DNA from 3 places in the Paenibacillus sp. FSL K6-1566 genome. Region 2 is predicted to be linked to each of the others. Evidence: predicted binding sites of a transcription regulator. Region 2 holds the regulator's gene; each other region holds the start of a gene.
What was found. Region 2 encodes Rex, which represses fermentation and respiration genes when NADH is low (regulators of the CRP and FNR family bind a similar motif). Its sites were predicted from a motif close to TTGTGAAATATTTCACAA; they were not measured.

Region 1 (4,385 bases), 2.5 Mb from region 2:
TCGAGGACACTTCTCCGCAGGCGAATAGACGCTTCACGCTGCTCTCCCCGTACAGATTCGTCTTGATGCCCCCCATCATATAATGCGCAGCGGGGGAGACCGGGATCCAATCGGAGGTCAGATCAAGCCCATAACGCATGCAGGTTTCGTAAATCGTTGGGAACCGGTGTTTGACCATCTCCGGAGATTCATGGGTAATGTCCAGGTAGACGAACGTGGAGCCCGTCTCCTCCATCTCGCTCACAATCGCCCGGGCGACAATATCCCGGGGCGCCAGCTCCAGCAGCTCATGGTATTTGTGCATGAAGCGCTCGCCTTTAATATTCCGGAGCACGGCGCCTTCTCCGCGCACCGCTTCCGATACCAGAAACCGCGGTGCTCCCGGATAACTCAGCGCCGTTGGGTGGAACTGAATAAACTCCATGTCCCGAATCTGGGCGCCCGCCCGATAGGCCATCGCGACTCCATCGGCGGTCGCAACTTCGGGATTGGTCGTGTACCGGTACAGCTGACCGGCACCGCCGGAGCACATAATCGTTGCTTGGCCCCGCACGAAGATCCGCTTCCCGTCCGGCAACTGGACAATCGCTCCATGGCATTCGCCTTGATCGGTAACCAGATCGATGACAAAATGATCATCCCACACCTCTATATTGTGAAGCATTTCGACTTGAATGGAAAGGGCGCGTACGATTTCATAGCCGGTAGCATCCCCATTCGCATGGAGAATTCGGCGGTGGCTATGGGCTCCTTCCTTCGTTAGAGCGAGCTCCCCGTTCTCGACGTCAAACATCGTCCCGAGACGGATTAATTCCTGGACACCGGCCGGTCCTTCGTTAACCAGCACATCCACCGCCGCCGAGGAGCATAACCCGGCCCCTGCAAGCAGCGTATCCTGCCGATGATAGGCCGGTGAATCGTCCTCCGCCGTCACGGCTGCGATGCCGCCTTGCGCATAGCGCGTATTGCTCTCGAGCAGCGATTTCTTCGTAATCAACAGCACCTTATGATGCTCACTTGCCAGAATGGCGGTATATAATCCGGCGATGCCGGAGCCGATGACGATCACATCCGTCTTCTTTACCGGCAGGTCCTTTAGGTCAAAATCGATCAAATACTGCGGTATCACGCTCGTCTCACCTGTCTTCTCGCGAAAGAGTAGCGCATGCTACTTAACTTGTAACATGCGCTCTAGGGAAGTTCTGGCTTTCTCTGCAACGACAGGCGGCACGTAAATCTGCGGCTTCATCGTCTCAAGAGCTTTGACCAGCTTTTTGAGATTATTCACTTTCATATTCGGACATACGAGGAATTTGGTCGCAAAATGGAATGATTTATTCGGACTGTCCAAACGGAGCTGATAGCCGGTTCCGTCTTCGGTTCCTACGATAAATTCCTGGGCCGGCGAGTTTTTGCAGTATTCCAGAATGGCGGTGGTGCTGCCTACGAAGTCGCCCATAGCGACAACCTCCGGGCGGCATTCCGGATGCACGACGAACTCGGCGTTCGGATATTTCGCCTTCATCTCCACTACATCTTTCACGGTTAACATATCATGCGTATTGCAGTACCCTTCCCAGATGATCAGCTTCTTGTCGGTATGCTGCTGGACGTAATGCCCCAGGTTTTTGTCAGGGACCCAAATGATTTCATCGGAATCGACCGACTGAATGACCTTGACCGCATTCGAGGATGTACAGCAAATATCGGTCTCCGCCTTGATCTCGGCCGATGAATTGATATAAGTGACCACTTTGGCATTCGGATGCTGGGCCTTCAGCTTGCGCAGCCCGTCAACGTTTACCATATCGGCCATCGGACAGCCTGCTCGCTCGTCAGGAATAAGCACCGTTTTGTTCGGCGCCAATATCTTTGCGCTTTCTCCCATAAAATGCACGCCGCAAAAGACGATCGTCTCGGCATCCGTCTGGGCCGCCTTCTGAGCCAGCAAAAAGGAATCTCCCCGGAAATCGGCGACTTCCTGAATTTCATCCCGTTGATAATAGTGCGCCAAAATGATGGCGTTGCGTTCCTTCTTCAACTCCATTAACCGTTCACGCAGCACGCGGTTCTGCTCTGCCTTGCGCTCCAGTGCCAAAGCTTCCATGATCGACCCTCTCCCCTTATGTTATCCGGCATTAGCCGCTTGATGACCATGTTTGAAGGACATTCGCAACCTTTGTGAAAGGATGCGCATCCTTATTTAACAACTAATGTACACGGACCTCTAATCCCTGTCAATGTGATAAGAAGCACAAAAAGAACCGGAAAACGAATGATCGTTCTCCGGTTCTTCATTTTTATTCCAAATACGAGTATTTCAGCGAATTTACGTTAGACTGCTATCATTATCCGATCCGCCAGGAGGATCTTTACGCTCTGAATCCTTACGATCCAGATTCGAATCCATCGGGTTGTTCGGAATCTCTTCCGTAGAAGTCGGCTGCTGGCCTTCTTCCTTCCCTTGAATACGGACGCGGACATCACCGATGTTGTCGATCGTTGGCTCGCCATTCTCGGAAGAGCCGGATCCTTCGCCACCGCCGTTGCCTTCGACTGTTCCAGTCTCAATGAGATTCTTAATCTGCTCAAGCTCCAGCGTTTCTTTCTCCAGGAGCGTATTCGCAATCAAATGAACCTCTTTGGCATGCTTGGACAGAAGCTCTTTACACTTCTCGTAGCATTCGGTGATAAACCGCTGCATTTCCTGATCGATCTCGTAAGCGATTTGGTCACTGTAGTTCTGCTCGTGCCCGATATCCCGGCCAAGGAACACTTGTCCTTGGGATGTGCCGAACTGCATCGGACCGAGTTTCTCGCTCATACCGTATTCCACAATCATGCTGCGGATAATGCTGGTTGCCTGCTGGAAGTCGCTGTATGCCCCGGTTCCGATTTCTCCGATGAACAGCTCTTCCGCCACGCGTCCGCCGAGCAACCCGGTTACGCGGTCAAGCAATTCCTGCTTCGTCACGAGCATGCGGTCTTCCTTCGGCATCATGATGACGTATCCGCCGGCACGGCCGCGAGGAATAATCGTTACCTTATGCACGGTATCCGCATGCTCCAAGAAGTAACCGACAATCGTATGACCGGCTTCATGATAAGCAACGATGCGCTTCTCGCGGTCGCTGATCACGCGGCTGCGCTTCTCGGTACCGACAATCACGCGGTCAATCGCCTCGTCGACTTCCGTCATCGATATATCTTTTCGGTTACGACGTGCGGCAAGCAAAGCCGCCTCGTTCAGAAGGTTCTCCAGGTCCGCGCCTGTAAAACCAGTCGTACGCTTCGCGATAATGTCGAGTTTGACATCCTTCGTCAGCGGTTTGTTGCGTGCATGCACCTTCAGTACAGCTTCACGTCCCTTAACATCCGGACGATCCACGGTAATCTGACGGTCAAAACGTCCCGGACGCAGCAGCGCCGGGTCCAGAATATCCGGGCGGTTCGTTGCAGCGACGATAATGATGCCTTCGTTCGCTCCGAAACCGTCCATCTCTACGAGCAATTGGTTGAGCGTTTGCTCTCGCTCGTCATGTCCGCCACCAAGGCCGGCGCCGCGTTGACGGCCCACAGCATCAATCTCGTCAATGAAGATAATACATGGCGCATTCTTCTTCGCGTTCTCGAACAAATCGCGTACACGCGAAGCACCGACACCGACGAACATTTCCACGAAGTCGGAACCGGAAATACTGAAGAACGGAACGCCTGCTTCACCGGCAACCGCACGAGCCAGGAGCGTCTTACCGGTTCCCGGAGGACCGACGAGCAGCACACCCTTCGGAATGCGGGCGCCGACGGTGTTGAATTTGCGCGGATCCTTCAGGAAGTCGACAACCTCAACGAGCTCCTGCTTCTCCTCGTCAGCACCGGCTACGTCTTCAAACGTAACGCGTTTCTTCTCTTCATTATATAAGCGGGCTTTGCTCTTGCCAAAGTTCATCACTTTGCCGCCGCCGCCCTGAGCTTGATTGAACAGGAAGAAGAACAGAACGAACATGATCACGAGCGGAATAAAGGATGAAAGCAGTGTCAGCCAAATGCTTTGGCCTTCCATCGGCACCACGGTCAGCTTTACATCGTTGCTCTCGCTGGCTGCGGTCAATTCCTGCATCGCCGCATCAGTAGCCGGAATGTAGGTCGAGAAATTCTCCGACTTCTTCTCGTCGGTGACTTCCCTATACTTACCGGTCACCAGATACGCGTAGCCGTCGAATTGAACCGTCATTTCCTTTATCTTGTTATCTTTAACTTCCTGCCGCAGCTGATTATAACTAGGGGCTTCGGCCTGTTCGCCACCGTTAGTGACGAATTGTACTATGCCCACCACGACCAAAAATAGAATCAAATAAAAACCAGAATTCCGGATGAACCGACTC
Region 2 (4,385 bases):
TGCGCTGCGGCAGCTGCTCCAGGCTTCTCCCCATGAGAAATCCGGGGAATGGTCGGCGGTCATCGACCGGATCTATCCTGATCTGATCACGGTGAAAGAAACTTGGGACCGACTCAGCGACCAGCTGTTCGGGCTGCTTCCGGAACGCGGCGATGCTTCTCCTGGAGATGCAGGGCAATATACGCTGCGGCTCTCGCCTGCGAAGAAGCCGAAGGATTGGGGAGCGCTCGCCGAGCTGGAACAGCAGATTCACGTGACGCTGGGAGACGTCGTTCGCAAGGGAGACAAGCTGATCGCCGAGATGAAGGAAGAGCTTGACGATTACAGTGCGGACAGCCTGCTGACTGACCTGTCGGGCTTGTTTAAGGATCTGGCTGCGCATCGCGAGGATTTGCGGTCCTTCATGGCTCTGAATGACGAAGGAACCGTATACTGGATGGAGGCCAACGGCAATTTCCGCAGCAAGTCGCTGCAGCTCTACGCCGTGCCCGTTGATGTGAGCAAGCATTTGAAGGAATTGTTTTTTGACAAGAAGCGGAGCGTGATTCTGACATCGGCGACGCTGTCGGTCGATAAATCGTTTCAATTCATGATCGATAATCTAGGGCTCCAGGAGGCGGCGGACGCAGGGAATCTGAACACGGTTCAGCTGCCGTCCCCGTTCAATTACAGGGAGCAGGCGCTTCTTGTCATTCCGCGGGATTTTCCAAGCGTGAAGGGCTCCGTGGGGGATGCGGTATTTGTGGATACGCTTGTGAAGTCGCTCTCTGAAGCGGCAATAGCGACCCAAGGTCGTATGCTCGTCCTGTTTACGTCGTACCGGATGCTTCGTCAGGTGCACGAGCCGCTGAAGGAAGCGCTGGCTGCCAGCGATATTACGGTGCTTGGTCAGGGAATGGATGGTACGAGCCGTACGAAGCTGATACGCCGGTTCCAGGATAGCAGCGCGTCGGTTCTGCTCGGGACCAGCTCCTTCTGGGAGGGTGTTGACATTCCCGGAGAAGCGCTGACCTGCCTGGCGATTGTCCGGCTGCCGTTCCAGCCGCCCAACCATCCGCTGGTCGAGGCGAAGAGCGAGCTGCTGCAGCAGCAGAAGAAGAACCCGTTCATGAAGCTGTCGGTGCCGCAAGCGGTCATCCGCTTCAAGCAGGGCTTCGGGCGGCTTGTTCGGACCGCCCACGATAAGGGAATCGTGATCGTCTACGATACCCGGGTAATCGAATCGTATTATGGAAAATACTTCTTGTATTCCCTGCCCGGACCGAAAATGGAGCATATGCCGACCGAGGGGATCGTCCCCCGTATTGCGCAGTGGCTCGAGGAAAGGGAGAATGAAAAAGAGTGAACCTAAAGGGGAGCAAGGCTTTATATTGGAAGCGATGAACTATCATCCTATTAATAGGGGGAGCATGCATGAAATCGGATAAAATTTCAGAGGCCGTAGTCCGCAGATTGCCAGTCTATTTGCGCTATTTGAATGAGCTTCATAAGCGGGAGGTGTCCACCGTCTCCTCACAGGAGCTTGGGCAGAAGCTCGACCTGAACCCGGCCCAAATCCGCAAGGATTTGGCCTATTTCGGGGATTTCGGCCGGAAGGGCATCGGGTATGATGTCTCCTATCTCATTGAGAAAATCCGCCAAATCTTGAAGCTGGACCAGAAGATCAACGTTGCGCTGGTGGGTGCGGGCAATCTCGGACATGCGCTATCCAATTACAACGCGTTTCTGAAAGATAATATGAAGATTGTGGCGATTTTCGATTCGTACCCTCCGAAAATCGGGCTGAAGATCAATAACTTGACGGTGCAGCCGATGGAAGAGCTGGACAAGACGGTCCAGGAATACGGCATTCGAATCGGGATCATTACGGTACCGGATTTTGAAGCGCAAAACGTAGCCAATCAGCTGATCAACGCCGGAATCGAGGCGATTTTGAATTTTGCCCCGACGATTCTGAAGGCGCCGCCTCATATCCGCATTCACACCGCGGATTTTACGACGGATCTGCAAAGTCTGGCTTACTATTTGGACAATGGGAAGGAGGATGCGCAGCATGACAACGAAGTGGATGGTTAAGAACGGAACATTTGCCGTGCTTCAGGAAGGACAGCCGGTTCTCCGCGGGTATATGGTTGTGGAGGACGACCGCATCACGTATTTGGGGGAAGAGGAGCCTCAGGTCGATGCAGAAACCCAGGTGATGGACGGAACGCATCTGTTATTCCTTCCAGGGCTGGTCAACACGCATGGACATGCAGCCATGTCGCTGCTTCGCGGTTTTGGCGATGATCTGGCCCTGCAAGTTTGGCTGCAGGAGAAAATGTGGCCGATGGAAGCGAAGTTTACGGCCGACGATGTATTTTGGGGCACTTCGCTCTCGGTGCTCGAGATGCTGAAGGGCGGTACGACAACCTTCGTTGACATGTATGACCATATGGATCAGGTCGCCAAGGTTGTCCAAGACTCCGGAATGCGGGGAGTGCTGACAAGAGGCGTCATCGGGCTGTGTCCTCCGGAAGTACAGAAGCAGAAGCTGGATGAGGCGATTGCCTTTGCAAAGGACTGGCACGGTCAGGCGGAGGGCCGGATTACGACGATGATTTCGCCGCATGCGCCTTACACCTGCCCGCCAGACTTCATTGAGAAATTCGTTCAAGCGGCGCATGATTTGAATCTGCCGATTCATACCCATATGTCCGAAACGGCAGCCGAAGTGCAGCAGAATGTGAATGACTACGGACAGCGTCCGGTGGCCCATCTGGAGAAGCTCGGCGTGTTCTCGCGTCCGACGCTGGTTGCGCATGCGGTGCATTTGACGGACGAAGAGATTGAAATATTGGCTAAGCATGATGTCGCGGTATCCCATAACCCCGGCAGCAACCTGAAGCTGGCCAGCGGTGTTGCGCGTGTTCCCGAGCTGTTGAAAGCAGGTGTGACAGTGTCCCTAGGAACCGATGGACCAGCGAGCAATAACAACCTGGACATGTTCGAAGAAATGCGCCTGGCCGCCCTTATCCACAAGGGCGTCAGCGGCGATCCGACGGCTATTCCGGCAGCCGAAGCGCTTCGAATGGGAAGCGAGTATGGAGCACGGTCGGCATTTCTTGATAACGTAGGCAGATTGGCCGTCGGGATGAAGGCGGACATGATCGCACTGGATACCGATCAAGCGCATTTCCTGCCGCGCACGGACTACATTTCGCATTCAATTTACTCGGCCTCCGCCAAGGATGTGGAGCATGTATGGGTTGACGGCAAGCAGGTGGTTAAGCACGGCTCCTGCCTCACGCTGGATGAGGAACGGATCCGCCGTGAAGCCCAGCGTTCATTCGAGCGTCTTTCGACCCTTTAGGGCAGATTAAGGGGGAGGATCAGACGGTTTGAAAAAGAGAACAAAGTGGATTTTGCTTAGTATATCCGGGCTGCTGCTGGCGCTGCTATGCGTGCAGCTGTACTATTCCTATGTCATGAAGGACACGTGGAATGAGGAGAGCCTGGCGGTGCAAGCCGCTCGCCAGCATGGCGGCCTGGTGACGAAGGATAAGACCTACAAATCGGTATGGGGCGAGAACAACAATTATTGGGTCATCACGGGAACGAATCAGGACCAGCATCAGATCATGGTCTGGGTGAAGTTTACGGATGATAACCTTCCTGTTGAAGGCAAGGATGCGGTTCAGGCCGTGCTGCTCAGCAGCGGATTGTCCGAGGAGCAGATGCGCGAGCAGATTCGCAATGAGATGCCGGGTGCTGTGATCAAGCGGCTGCTCCCCGTGATGTATGAAGGCGAGTATACATGGCAGCTCCAATATGAGAATCAGGGCCAATTAGGTTATCGCTTCTATCGCTTCCAGGACGGACAGGCGATCGGAGAGGACATTATTCTTCCAAATCAATAAATCAGTTATACAGGAAAGAGGCTTTCTTGTACGCGATTGTACAAGGAAGCCTCTTTGTTTTGGGTTTGTAAGCGCTGTCTGAAAAATATGGAAAAACTGTTCTTAATATTTTCACAGGAAGGCATGAAAAAGTATAGATTATGTGATATACTCATTGTTGTACTCATTAGACAGAAAACGATCTATTAGTCATAGCATATGATACTGTATATAAATGTGATTTATTCTAATCTACAAATTACTACTACTGAAGGAGGCACTTCATGAAACTACGAATTGTCCCTATCATGCTGACGGTTGTCATTTCGGCATTGGTGCTCTTCGGCGGATGGTTTCTATATCAGCGTTTCGCTGTCCAGAGTCCGCTGGCCGATGTTGTTTCTCAATATGAAGGCGTGAAAAGTTCTCATATAGATATTAAACAGGATGCCGTATCTTTGAAACTCGATTTGGCTCCGGACACGAATTTGCAGGGCTTAGTTCAAC
Region 3 (4,385 bases), 320 kb from region 2:
TGTACCATATCGGAGCGGTGTATGTCGGCGGCGCTTTCGGCATGCTGACATTGGCAGGCATGGTTCTGCTGACATCGCGCAGGTTTACGATGCGAAGCGTTCGGAAGCTCAGCACGGCGTCGGATCTGATCGTCAATGTGCTGCTGCTGTTCATCATTATTATGGGGATGTATAGTACGCTCGTTACGAATGCAGTGGAGCCGGATTTCAATTACCGGGAGACGATATCGGTATGGTTCCGCCAATTGTTCGTCCTTCGTCCGGATGCGTCACTAATGACAGAGGTGCCTTTGTCTTTCAAAATCCACATTCTGGCCGGGCTCGGTATTTTCGCTTTATGGCCGTTCACCCGTCTTGTCCATGTCTGGAGCGTTCCGTTGAATTATGTCGGAAGAAGATATATCCTTTATAGGAAGCACCGTAAATATGAATCGTAGACGAGAGAAGGCTTTGCGGCCTTCTTTTCTACATCAGAGGAGTTAGGGCTATGACGGTAATAGAACAGTCTGGCTATGATTATCAGCTGGAAATCGATAGGCTGCGGGATCGGTTTCAATTCGATTTCGTGTCGCTAGCGCTCGTCCAGCCTGCCGAAGACCGGTTTGTGCTGACGTGGCAGTATGCTTCAGGCAATCACAATGAGCGGTTTAAACGGATCGTGCTCCATTCGGGCAAAGGCGTCGCCGGAATTGTGTTCAAGACCGGAAAATCGATGCTCATTCAAAACGTTAACGCCGATATTGGTGCACGCGACTTATTTAATTTTCCGATCATTGCCGCCGAGAAGCTCAAGAGTCTGGGGGCCCTTCCGCTGTGGGTGGAGGCCCGGGTAATGGGCGTTTTGCTGGCCGGGTTCCGGGAGGAGAACCGGATGAATCCGGCGGTTTTTAACGATTTCCGGGAGCAGCTCGGGGTGACGTTTGGAGCTTTTCGGATCAGGGAGGTGTCGCAGACTTGATTACCATGACCGGGGATCGATTGAGCGAAATGCTGGATAAGCTGTACCGGAACGGTACGGAAGCCATCTTCTTTATGGATCAAAAAGGCGGCGTTGTCGGCATGAATCCGGCTGCCGAGCGGATTCTGGAGGTCGATGTCATTGAGCGGATTCAGTCGGGGATTGACGACTCGTTCTGTCAAACCTGCGAGGGATACACGGATGAACAGGAGCTGATGTCCTGCTCCCGATGCTATTTGAATTATCCTAAGGGAGAGTTTTCTTCCTTTCAAGTATATCTAAGGACAAGGGACGAAGGCATCGTGCCGTTCGCGGCAAGCTATCATACGATCGACGAAGAACAGGGCATCCGCGTATTGATGCTGCTTGATCTTACCAAACAGCTGAAGACGCAGGAAATGCTGCAGCGTAACCATATGCTGAAATACGTGATCAAAGCCCAGGAGGATGAACGCAAGCGGATTTCCCGTGAGCTGCATGACAGCGTCGCGCAGGAGCTCCTCAGCTCCCTGGTGGATTTGCGCGTGCTGAAATACATGAACGTAAGCGATGATGTGCTCAATAAAATCCAGCAGACGGAGCAGTCCTTGACGCGGCTGCTGGACGATATTCGGCATTTATCGGTAGAGCTTCGTCCCGCATCGCTGGACGATCTGGGCCTCGAAGCTGCGTTCAGATCGCACTTTAAATGGATGGAGAAGAATTATGGCCTGCTTGTGCATTTTTCCGCCGAGCTTGCGGCAGCCCGGTACAGCAACGAAATCGAGACCGTCGTTTACCGGGTATGCCAGGAGGCCGTGCTTAATGCGCTAAAGTATTCCGGGCTGGATGAGGTTCATGTGCGGCTGTGGGAGGAGAATGGGGTGCTTCAGCTGACCGTCCGGGATGAGGGCGTCGGCTTTAATATGTTTATTAACGAGGCGCAAGGGACCGGGCTCGGATTGTACGGCATGAGGGAGCGCGCGGAGCTGGTTGGCGGGCAGTTTACGCTGACTTCGTCGGCAGGCGCAGGCACAACGGTGCAGCTCAGTGTACCACTGTCTCAAGATGTAATGCAGGAGGGGGACCGTTCATGAAGATTGTCATTGCCGACGACCATGCCGTCGTTCGCAGCGGGTTCTCGATGATTATCAACTATCAAGAGGACATGGAGGTTGTAGCTACGGCAGCGGACGGGCTGGAAGCATACGCGATGGTAGCCAAACACAGGCCCGATGTGCTGTTGATGGACCTGAGCATGCCGCCTGGCGAGAGCGGACTTATCGCAACCGGCAAAATCAGTGCCGATTATCCAGACACCAAGATTATCGTTCTGACCATGTACGACGATGAGGATTATCTGTTTCATGTGTTGAAGAACGGCGCGTCTGGATATGTTCTCAAGAACGCGCCGGATGATGAGCTGATCTCCGCCATACGGATGGTCTACGCCGGAGGCACGTACATTCATCCGCAGATGGCAACTTCACTGGTGCGGGAATTTATCAAGAAGGACAGCGAAAGTCCCGAGCAGGATCCGCTTAGCAGTCTTTCGCAGCGGGAGCTTGAGATTTTGCCTTTGATTGCCAAGGGTTACGGGAATAAAGAGATCGCGGAGATGCTGTATGTATCCGTGAAGACGGTAGAGGCGCACAAAGCGAAAATTATGGAGAAGCTCAATTTAAAGAGCCGGCCCCAGCTGGTTGAATATGCGCTCAAGAAGAAGCTGCTGGATTTCTGATACTGCTACGGACATTAGCCGTCGAAGGGAAACCATCTGCCTATGAATAGGGAAGTTCCTTGTCAAGGATCAGGGAACTTCCCTATTATCTTTGTGAATACATGCACTTACAATGGAATTGGGGATCCATGATACGAAAGCCATTCATTTTTCGAGAGAAAAGGTGATGGGGATGATCAAAAAAATGCAGCTGCCGCTGCAAACGATGAATCTGGTGCTCGGTTTTATGGTATGGGTGATCATATCCGCGCTGCTGCCGTTTATCCGCGAGGATATTCCGGTTCCTGCTGACCGCGTTGCCATCCTGACGGCCATTCCGGTGGTGCTGGGCTCCGTGCTGCGCATTCCGCTCGGCTATTATGCCAATATCGTCGGGGCAAGAGTTGTATTCATCGTCAGCTTTATCGCGCTTTTATTTCCGGTATATCTTATCAGCTCGGCTTCCACGTTTACCCATCTTGTGATCGGAGGGCTGTTCCTCGGCATCGGCGGCGCCGTATTCTCCGTCGGCGTCACCTCGCTTCCCAAATATTATGCCAAAGAAAAGCTTGGGCTGGTGAACGGCATTTACGGCATGGGCAACCTGGGCACCGCCGTAACGACTTTTGCCGCACCGGTGATTGCCACGCAGATCGGCTGGTCGAAAACGGTGAAACTGTATCTGGTTCTGCTGCTAATCTTTGCGGGGTTGAACGTGTTCTTGGGAGACCGCAAGGAAGTCATGGTTCGGACACCGATCATGGAACAGATTCGGGGCGTGTACAAGAACGACAAGCTGTGGTATTTCTCGCTCTTTTATTTTATTACCTTCGGTTCATTTGTCGCATTTACCGTCTACCTGCCGAACTTCTTGGTCACGCATTTCGAGCTTGCCAAGGTCGATGCGGGACTCCGCACTGCAGGATTCATTTTGCTTGCAACATTGATGCGGCCGATCGGCGGCTTTCTTGCCGACAAATTCAAACCGCTGTTCCTGCTGATGGGCGTGTTTATCGGACTTACGGTTGCTGCGATCCTTTTGGCATTCTCTCCGTCGATCGGTTTATATACCGTCGGTTGTTTAACGATTGCGGTCGGTGCGGGACTGGGAAACGGAATCATCTTCAAGCTGGTTCCGCTGTATTTCAACAAGCAGGCCGGGATCGTGAACGGCATCGTGTCCATGATGGGCGGTCTCGGCGGTTTCTTTCCGCCGCTGATGCTGTCGTTCATCCATTCGGTTACGGGTCAGTATGCGATCGGATTCATGGCCTTATCTCAAGTAGCCCTCGCCAGCTTTATCATCGTCGTCTGGATGTACTTTCAGGACAAACTTTCGGTCTCCTCGAAGGTGTTTAACTCGACAGGCCAAGGCATTCTTGTCACGGATCCGAATGGAAAAATCCATGCGGTCAATCCAGCATTCACTGCGCTGACGGGATATACCGAGGAAGAGGTGGTCGGGAGAAATCCGAGCATCCTGAAATCCGGACGTCAATCTAAGGACTTCTATACCGAGATGTGGACGGAAATTGCAGAACGGGGCAGCTGGCAGGGTGAAATTTGGAACCGCAGAAAGAACGGGGAAGAGTATCTTGAACTGCTTACGATCAATGCCGTAAAGGACGAAACGGGAGATATTATTCATTATGTAGGCACATTCAGCGACATTACGGAACAAGCGGCAGCGGGCCGAGCAACGGCACGGACAACGTAGGGGCAGGAGCG

Region 1: a site for Rex is predicted at 2,180-2,197, ahead of nadA (quinolinate synthase NadA). Genes of this name have one in related genera too.
Region 3: a site for Rex is predicted at 2,770-2,787, ahead of NST08_RS12675 (nitrate/nitrite transporter). Genes of this name have one in related genera too.

The regions. Positions count from the first base shown of each region.
Region 1 covers NZ_JBBOSR010000001.1:62,308-66,692, reverse strand. Annotated here, with positions in the region: gene nadB (L-aspartate oxidase) at 1-1,129, opposite strand, end outside; gene nadA (quinolinate synthase NadA) at 1,169-2,107, opposite strand; gene ftsH (ATP-dependent zinc metalloprotease FtsH) at 2,330-4,385, opposite strand, start outside.
Region 2 covers NZ_JBBOSR010000001.1:2,561,284-2,565,668, forward strand. Annotated here, with positions in the region: gene dinG (ATP-dependent DNA helicase DinG) at 1-1,345, shown strand, start outside; gene NST08_RS11185 (redox-sensing transcriptional repressor Rex) at 1,414-2,076, shown strand; gene NST08_RS11190 (amidohydrolase) at 2,054-3,352, shown strand; gene NST08_RS11195 (cell wall elongation regulator TseB-like domain-containing protein) at 3,381-3,899, shown strand; gene NST08_RS11200 (hypothetical protein) at 4,163-4,385, shown strand, end outside.
Region 3 covers NZ_JBBOSR010000001.1:2,880,874-2,885,258, forward strand. Annotated here, with positions in the region: gene narI (respiratory nitrate reductase subunit gamma) at 1-437, shown strand, start outside; gene NST08_RS12660 (GAF domain-containing protein) at 488-958, shown strand; gene NST08_RS12665 (sensor histidine kinase) at 955-2,034, shown strand; gene NST08_RS12670 (response regulator transcription factor) at 2,031-2,678, shown strand; gene NST08_RS12675 (nitrate/nitrite transporter) at 2,851-4,374, shown strand.